4 regions of the Halomonas sp. Cn5-12 genome follow, and region 1 is predicted to be linked to each of the others. Evidence: predicted binding sites of a transcription regulator. Region 1 holds the regulator's gene; each other region holds the start of a gene.

Region 1 (2,203 bases):
AGCGCGAGATAGCGTTAACTGCCTAGGGTTTGTATTGGGTAGAGCTTCGTAGTGTTGTTAGAATATGCGCTGCTCCTTCACCCATCGGCAGTGCGACGATCATGTTACAACCTGACTACTTTGACCCCACTTCGTCAGACAGCGCGTCTGACGAGCCCCTTGTCCAGCAGCATGAGCTGCAGGATGCCAAGCAGAAGCGTGAATTCAACAAGTTGCAAAAACGCCTGCGGCGCGAAGTAGGGAACGCCATCATCGATTACAACATGATCGAGGATGGCGACCGGGTCATGGTGTGTCTCTCTGGTGGTAAAGATAGCTATACGATGCTGGAGATTCTGCGCAACCTACAGCGCAACGCACCGGTTAATTTTTCCCTGGTAGCGGTCAATATGGATCAGAAGCAGCCAGGTTTCCCAGAACACGTGTTGCCCCAGTACCTGGATAAGCAAGGCGTGGAATATCACATTCTGGAGCGTGATACCTACTCGGTGGTGAAGGAGAAAACCCCGGAAGGTAAAACCACCTGCGCGCTCTGCTCAAGGCTGCGGCGTGGTTCGTTGTATGGCTTTGCCGAGGAGATTGGGGCCAACAAAATTGCTTTGGGCCACCACCGGGAAGATATCCTGGAGACGCTGTTTCTCAATATGTTCTTTGGCGGCACCTTAAAAGCCATGCCACCGAAGCTGCTCTCGGATGATGGTAAAAACATCGTGATTCGCCCGCTGGCCTACTGCAAAGAGGCGGATATTGCGGAGTTTTCAAGGCTGATGGAGTTTCCGATCATTCCCTGCAACCTGTGCGGCTCTCAGCCCAATATGCAGCGCCAGGTTGTCAAAGAGATGCTGGCGGAGTGGGATAAAAAACACCCCGGCCGGTTGGAGAGTATGTTCAAAGCGGTGACCAACGTTGCCCCTTCGCAGCTTGCCGACCGTGAGCTGTTTGATTTTGCCGGTCTGGAAGCGAAGCAGGCCGCATTGATGGAGGGGCGCATTCAGGCGTTTAACGTGAGTTAACCGCTTGGGCTTCCTCTTCAGCTAGGGTGATGAGGCGCCGCATATCCAAAATATTGACCTCGCGCCCGGAGACGGCCACCACGTTTTGCTGCTGAAAGCGGCTAAGAATACGGCTAACCGTCTCCACCGCGAGGCCTAGATAGTTGCCCATATCTGCCCGTGACATGGAAAGCCGGAAGCTATAGGGGGAGTAGCCCCGGCGCCGAAAACGGTCAGAAAGTGTAATCAAAAAGCTGGCCAGCCGCTGATCGGCAGTTTTGCGTGACAGTAAACGCATCATCCGCCGGTCGTCTCGTAGTTCCTTGCTCATGCTGCGGTAAAGCTGGCCGCGCAGTTCGGGCAGCTCCTCGGAGAGCGAGTCCAAACGGTCAAACGGAATTTCGCATACCGTGGTGGTTTCCAGGGCAATCACGGTGCCGGGGTAGTGTTCTTCGTCAATCCCATCCAGACCCACCAGCTCGCTGGGTAGAAAGAAATTGGTGAGCTGGTCGTTGCCATTCCCTTCGCTAGTCACCTGCTTCAAGCTGCCAGAGCGCACCGCGTAAACGCTGGTGAAAGGATCTCCTTGGCGAAACAGCCGCTCGCCTTTTTTCAACGGCGAGCGGCGGCGGATAATCGCATCGAACTGGCTCATATCCTCAAGCTCTAGGGCAAGCGGTAGGCACAGCGAGCTTAGGCTACAGGTTTGGCAGCGCGCCTCTTGCAGCAGTGAACGTCGTTGGCTGGCAGGATATGACATGTGGTGCTCCCTTTTTATTAGCCATCATAGGCGCAGGGGGTAGGTGTCTCGATACGCTTATAAAATCTTCGAGTAGCGTTGGTTGCCCTGATGTTGCAGGTGATTATCGAAGGCCATGGCTAAGTGCCGAATCAACAGCCGTCCGGTGGGCGTAGCTTGTAAATAGAGGCCTTGGCGCACTAGCAGGCCATCCTGCTCGGCGGTTTTCAACCGTTCAAGAGCGGTTGAAAAGTAATCAGCGGCATTTATCTGCCAACGCTGGCCTATTGCTTCAAGGTCAATGGCCATATCGCACATTAAGCGCTCAATCACCTCTCTGCGCATTAGGTCATCCTTATTTAAGAGTAACCCTTTTACGGTCGCTAGCCTACCTTCATCTAAGGCAGCTTCATAGTGGGACAGCTGAGTGGGGTTTTGTGCGTAAACGTCGTCTACCCGAGAAATAGCCGAC
Region 2 (2,203 bases), on a different contig from region 1:
ATCAGCATCCGCTACCGGCGTTGTTGGAAGCGGGGCTAAAGGTCACCATCAGCTCTGACGATCCTGCCTATTTTGGTGGTGGGCTGCTCGAAAATCATATCGCCTGTGCCGATGCCTTTGGCTGGGGAGAAGATACCTTCAAATGGCTGAATCGCAATGCCATGGAAGAAGCCTTCGTCAGCGACGCGCGGCGCGCCGAACTGTTGAAGCGCCTGGAAGCAGCCTGATACAGCCTGCTGCCGCCCCTATGGGCGGCGGCATAGTGCATCAGGGTAGAGCGGGCACCTCGAAATCGGGCATTTCACCTGTCAGGGAGTGCAGAAATGCCGTGATGTTATCAATGGTGGGTTCGTCAAACTCACGTCCCAGCATTTCCTGGCCCATGATGGCCACGGCTTCTTCGAGCGTTTCGGTGGCACCATTGTTCATGTACGGGTAAGTGACGCCGACATTACGCAAGGTGGGGGTGCGGAAGCGGTACTTGTCTCTTTCTTCGCCGGTCACCACGTAGCGACCCAAATCTGTCGACCCCGGCACCTGAATGGCGTGGAACTGGCTATCGGTAAAGTTGGCGCCGCGATGGCAGGCAATGCAGCCATTATCAACAAAAGCTACCATGCCCTCTTTTGCCTGATCGCTGATGGCGTCCATATCACCCCGCAAATAACGATCGAAAGGTGCGTTGGGCGTGTTGAGCGTTCTCTGGAAGGCGGCCAGTGCCTTGGCCAGGTTCTCGGCATTGATAGGGTCATCCTGGTCGGGGTACGCTTCCGTGAAGCGCTCTTGGTAGAGCTCGAACTCTGTCAACCTGTCCAGGGCGTGTTCCAACTGCATGGCCATCTCGACATCGGCTTCGATGGGGCCCAGTGCTTGACCCTCCAAATCCGGCTCCCGTCCATCCCAGAATTGCGATCCCAGGAAACCACTGTTGAGCACGGTGGGTGTGTTGCGTTCGCCAACCTGACCGTTATGGCCCACGGCTCTAGGAATGCGATCTGACCAGCCGAGCGCCGGGTTATGGCAAGTGGCACAGCTGATGACACCGCTGGCGGAGATCCTGGGCTCGAAAAACAGCATGTTGCCCAGCATCACCTTTTCATCGGTCTGTGAATTGTGGGCAGGTAAAGGTGGTAAGTGGGGCAGCGGTTCGAACCTGTCGCGGTAGCTACCGAGTTCGTCGTCTGCCCACAGTGAAGTCGTGCCTAATAGCGCGACACTCGCAAGTCCGATGGCAATACGTGATGTTGTCATGGTTTCCCCCTCCTGTTTGACCGGTCTGGTGTGCACCGTTCTTTTCAGCGGTGCTTCAACAAGTCTAAAAAAGCGGGGAAGGGCAGGGCTTGCCTCAGGTCAACTTTCCGGCCATTGGTGACCCGCAGGTGCTTGAACGGTGAATGAGAAAAAAGCTTGACGATCAAAAAGAATTGGGTAGAATACGCCCCACATCGAACGGCAACGCCGACAGATGGCTCTTTAACAATTTGATCAGGTAATTCATGTGGGCGCTTGCCGATGAGGGTGAATCATCACCCAATATCAAGGCAAGCGAACACCAAGATACTCTTCGGAGTATCGCAGTGAATTCGTTTGAACCTTGAGCCAAGTTTGATCCGCTTTTGTTGCCTTCGGGCAGCGAGTAAGGATCGCATTGATCTTAAACTGAAGAGTTTGATCATGGCTCAGATTGAACGCTGGCGGCAGGCCTAACACATGCAAGTCGAGCGGTAACAGATCTAGCTTGCTAGATGCTGACGAGCGGCGGACGGGTGAGTAATGCATAGGAATCTGCCCGATAGTGGGGGATAACCTGGGGAAACCCAGGCTAATACCGCATACGTCCTACGGGAGAAAGGGGGCTCCGGCTCCCGCTATGGGATGAGCCTATGTCGGATTAGCTAGTTGGTGAGGTAACGGCTCACCAAGGCGACGATCCGTAGCTGGTCTGAGAGGATGATCAGCCACATCGGGACTGAGACACGGCCCGAACTCCTACGGGAGGCAGCAGTGGGGAATATTGGACAATGGGGGCAACCCTGATCCAGCCATGCCGCGTGTGTGAAGAAGGCCCTCGGGTTGTAAAGCACTTTCAGCGAGGAAGAACGCCTAGTGGTTAATACCCATTAGGAAAGACATCACTCGCAGAAGAAGCACCGGCTAACTCCGTGCCAGCAGCCGCGGTAATACGGAGGGTGCAAGCGTTAAT
Region 3 (2,203 bases), on a different contig from region 1:
GTTTTTGCGCAAAGTAAGCTTTAACAGGCTTGCTAGTGTGGCAATGTGTAGGTGTAAAGAAAACGACGCAATCTTATTTTTAGCTTACCGTAACGAATCGACCCGTAACGCACTAGCAAAGTAAATCCTAAGTTTAATACAGCGCTTTCGTTTTAGTAATGTATGACTTGAATGCGCCTGCTGTACTACAAGAGTCCGTTAGAACGGCGTGCAGACAGCAGGCGAGCTTTTATCACCCTACTAAAGGGTCATAAATGGCTCATCTTCCTGGCCTGTAAACGTGTACACATTGTAAGGGCTTTCTTGTGGCCCCGGCATACCCGGTGTGCCAATGGGCATACCCGCCAAACCGATACCGTCAATATCGGGTTGTTCCTCAAACAGCGCCTGCACGGCTTCCATTGGAACGTGGCCTTCGATCCAATACTCGCCCATCTCAATGGTATGGCATGAACCCAGGCCATAGGGCACGCCTGCCTGCTGCTTAATATCACCCAGCTCTACATCGTCAATAATCGTCACTTCTACGCCGAGCTCTTCAAGATGGCGTGCATAAGCGTCACAGCAGCCGCACTGGGGGTTTTGGTAAAGCGTGGCTTCATCCGGCAATGCGGCCTGAGCCGAGGCGGCTCCTAGGGCCAAAACACTAGATAAAACCGTAGCGGTAAATCGCTTCATGAGCGGTCTCCTTGAGGTGCGTGGCTAAACAAGTACTTGACTAACGAGGCGATACCCAGCCCTATCAACAGTAAAAAAGTGAGCGGCATTAACCAACCAAACCAACTCATGGAGCTCATAAAAGCAAAACAATCTGCGTTCATCATGGTTAGTCTCCTAACAAGTCAGTAAGTAATAACGCTGTAAGCATACAACCTTGGGGTTACCCTAAGGTCAAGCCTTGCAACCTTGCGGACAACGAAAGGTTGCTACAGATCATATTTTGCCCGCTGGGTTCAGGCTCGTTTCAGGTTAACACCGTATAAAAAACGGGTGACAATCACCCCTGAGGGAAATAACCATGCGCAAAACCACTTTAACAACGTCTTTGTTTGCCCTTTCAGTAAGTCTGGTAACCAGCGCCGCATGGGCTGCGCCCGGCCACGGCGGTGGTGACAATAACCTAACCAAGGCTCAACCGAATCAGTTTTAGCGCCTCCGCGATGAAGTAACAATATCCATTCAACCCTGAAAAACATAAGGATACGGTATGCAAAAGAAGAAGAGTTCGCTCCCTATCATTCACGCTTCCTTAGCAACGCTGTTGCTGTCGCTAGCAATCCCGGCACTGGCCCATGAAGGCCTCGCAAACACTTTACCGAGGGATGGCGTCACCATTCAGGATTCCCCAGCAGAGATTGGCATCGAGTTTGGTGGCATGATGCGCATCACCCAGTTTGAAGTGACAGGCCCAAACGGCCCCGTTCCTCTTGATGGTCAGCCAGGCAGTGAACAGGTCGATCGCTACTTCGTAAAGCCCAGTGACACTCTTTCGGCTGGGGACTACCAGGTGCACTGGCGTGGCCTATCGGATGACGGGCACATGATGTCCGACGGTTTTAACTTCTCGGTCGAGCCCTGACCCGTGGCCTGGTGGTTCTCCGTAAATAGCCTCGACGTCTGGACCGTCGCGATGATTCTCGTGGCGGCTGGGGTTTACCTTAGTGCCCTAGTCGCGACGGGGGCCGTGTTGTTTCGTCTAGCGTTTCCCCGACTCCCTGATCACGACCGGAGGCGCGTCGCCCGCATGGGCGTCTTTGCTGCCTGGGCGGGGGTCATTCTGATTCTGTTCCAGTGGCCTTTAGAAGCTGGTTACCTTGGGGGCGGCAATATATCTGCTGCAACCAACCCAATGCTGCTCGGAATCGTGTTTGAGGGTGCGTCCGGGGGCCGGCTAATGCTGGCGGTAGCTGGCTTGCTGCTGGTTCAGGCGATTCAGCTTAATAACTTAGCGCTCTCGAAAACAGCCAACAGCGTGAGCCTAGTAGGCGTTTTATTGGTGATGCTGGCATTCGTGCAGGTGGGGCATACAGTAAACACCCCACGCCTCGTTCTGGCTGGCTTGCTGATCGTTCACCTGATGGCGGCAGCATTTTGGGTGGCCTCGCTTTGGCCGCTGTTCCATTTAGTAGGACGGGGTCACAACCAGGACAATACCGCCCACATTCTGACCCGTTTCGGGAAAATCGCCATGGGCGGAGTCGGC
Region 4 (2,203 bases), on a different contig from region 1:
TAAATGCACTTATTGAAGCCGAGGCTGCCATGCCCGCCAAGTGTGAAGTCGCTCCAGCGGTGGCGGCGTATTTAATGCAGGAGAAGGTAAGAGCAAGCGATCAGCTATTGGTAGTGAAAGCGGTGGAGCGTGTCGACAAGCTGGTCACAGAGAATTAACCACGCGAGTAAGGCAGACCAAATAGCAATGCCCAGAGCGCAAGCTCTGGGCATTTTTTTACGTGTTTGCGAAGGTGGGAGCTAGAAGCTAGAAGCTAGAAGCTAGAAGCGGTAGCTTAAGCCTGCCATGACCACCATGGGGTCAATCTCGACGGTGCCCGCACCTGCGCCATTAATAGAGGCGTCGGTGTCGATGTCTAAGTACCAGGCAGCGGCGTTGAGTGCCCAGTGGTCATCAATGAGTAGATCAACACCCACTTGAGCGGCCGCGCCCCATGAGTCGTCTAGCTCAAGTTCGCCAATGGCGAGGCTCTCATCGGAGAAGCGCGTGTAGTTAATACCCGCACCCACGTAGGGCTGTACTTGAGAGTCGCTACCACCCAGTGGGTAATACTGTAGCGTTAGAGTGGGCGGCAGGTGCTTTGTTGACGCCAGGTTATCACCATTTAATTCAATGTCGTGCTCGAAGGGCAGGGCGGCTAGCAGCTCAACGCCCATTTTGTCGTGGAAACGGTAGCCCAGGGTGAAAGCGAAGTCGGTTTTATCCTGAACATCGACCGCGAAGGCACCACCTGCGAGCGAGCCGTTGTCGCTTTTCGGCGCGATGTTGGCAACGCCAACGCGGGTAAAGAAATCGCCAGCGCCATAGGCAACGGCTTGGCTGCTAACTGCTAAGGTGGCAGCGGCAAGCCCAGTGGCGAGTAGGGTAGGCAGTGATAAATGGCGCATAGCGTCGCTCCTGACCGATAACATGATGGGTGAGTGGTTTAAAGTTGTCGTAAACCATATAGCCAGTGTATCGAGCCAACGAGGGAGCGTTATTGACCTAGGGCAAAGAGCTGTGAATTGAGAGGTTCAGCGCCTAGCAAGGTAAATATCTGAAGGGGGAAGGGGCTAAAGAAGGGGCTAAAGAAGAGGAGGCTTAACGGGTTAACTTCAACCCGTTAAGCCTTAGGCTAATTAAGCGACGTTACACTCGTTTAGCGTTCAATATGCTGATACTCGCCAGCATCGGCGGTTATGCTGCTTACTGCCAGGATGGCAATGAAAGAAGCGATAAAGCCTGGGATGATCTCGTAAACGCCAGGGCCACCCATGAAGGAGCCGTTCCAGCCCAGCGCAATCCAGATCATAACTGTGGCAGCACCCACCACCATACCGGCGATAGCACCTGCGCCGTTTGTACGCGACCACATCAGCGACAGAATAATCAGCGGGCCAAAGGCGGCACCAAAACCTGCCCAAGCGTTACTCACCAGCCCCAGCACTTGCGAGTTCGGGTCAGCGGCAATCACGGCTGCGATCAGACCCACTAGCACAACACTGACACGACCTACGGCCACACACTCTTTGTCTGTAGCTTCTTTACGCAGGAACAGGCGATAGAAGTCCTCGGTCAGTGATGAAGATGACACCAGCAGCTGGCTAGAAATAGTACTCATCACAGCAGCAAGCAGGGCCGCGTAGAGGAAGCCGGTGATCAGCGGATGGAACAGCAACTCAGCCAGGATGATAAAGATCGTTTCCGGGTCTTGGACTTCCATCCCATTGCGAACCGCATAGGCGCGACCAAAGATGCCGAGAGAGACCGCGCCGATCAGGGAAATAGCCATCCAGCTCATGCCGATGTTGCGGGCAATCGGAACATCTTTCAGCGTACGGATAGCCATAAAGCGCACGATAATATGCGGCTGACCAAAATAGCCCAGGCCCCAGGTAACGGCAGAGAGCCACCCAATGAACGTCAACCCTTCAGTCCACGACAGCAGCGTGGGATCAACTTCATTGAGGGTCTGTGAGGCTTGAGTAAAGCCACCACCGCCTTCGCCAAACAGTACTACTGCTGGCATGATGACCAAAGCCAGCATCATGATGCAGCCTTGCACAAAGTCCGTCATGCTCACGGCCAAAAAGCCGCCAACCACGGTGTAGGCCAGCACCACGCCCAGCGTGATTACCACACCCACCGCGTAGTCGCTCATACCACCGATGTTGATAACGCCAGCAAAGGCGCTCTCAAACAGTTTGCCGCCTGCGACCAAGCC

What was found. The regulator FNR, encoded in region 1, switches genes on or off when oxygen is low (the NO sensors DNR and NnrR bind a similar motif). The targets are predictions, from matches to a motif close to TTGATNTANATCAA.
Region 2: a site for FNR is predicted at 1,341-1,354, ahead of L1249_RS00010 (cytochrome-c peroxidase). Genes of this name have one in related genera too.
Region 3: a site for FNR is predicted at 924-937, ahead of L1249_RS15760 (copper resistance CopC family protein). Genes of this name have one in related genera too.
Region 4: a site for FNR is predicted at 980-993, ahead of L1249_RS11795 (OmpW/AlkL family protein). Genes of this name have one in related genera too.

Annotation. Positions count from the first base shown of each region.
Region 1 covers NZ_JAKGAY010000006.1:52,282-54,484, reverse strand. Annotated here, with positions in the region: gene L1249_RS05375 (DNA polymerase III subunit epsilon) at 1-26, shown strand, start outside; gene ttcA (tRNA 2-thiocytidine(32) synthetase TtcA) at 102-1,013, shown strand; gene fnr (fumarate/nitrate reduction transcriptional regulator Fnr) at 1,000-1,752, opposite strand; gene hemN (oxygen-independent coproporphyrinogen III oxidase) at 1,810-2,203, opposite strand, start outside.
Region 2 covers NZ_JAKGAY010000001.1:46-2,248, reverse strand. Annotated here, with positions in the region: gene L1249_RS00015 (adenosine deaminase) at 1-227, shown strand, start outside; gene L1249_RS00010 (cytochrome-c peroxidase) at 268-1,251, opposite strand; partial or broken rRNA gene L1249_RS00005 (16S ribosomal RNA) at 1,657-2,203, shown strand, end outside.
Region 3 covers NZ_JAKGAY010000041.1:4,617-6,819, forward strand. Annotated here, with positions in the region: gene L1249_RS15750 (DUF411 domain-containing protein) at 241-678, opposite strand; gene L1249_RS15755 (hypothetical protein) at 675-824, opposite strand; gene L1249_RS15760 (copper resistance CopC family protein) at 1,208-1,579, shown strand; gene L1249_RS15765 (copper resistance D family protein) at 1,745-2,203, shown strand, end outside.
Region 4 covers NZ_JAKGAY010000020.1:25,606-27,808, reverse strand. Annotated here, with positions in the region: gene L1249_RS11800 (YqcC family protein) at 1-158, shown strand, start outside; gene L1249_RS11795 (OmpW/AlkL family protein) at 261-887, opposite strand; gene putP (sodium/proline symporter PutP) at 1,139-2,203, opposite strand, start outside.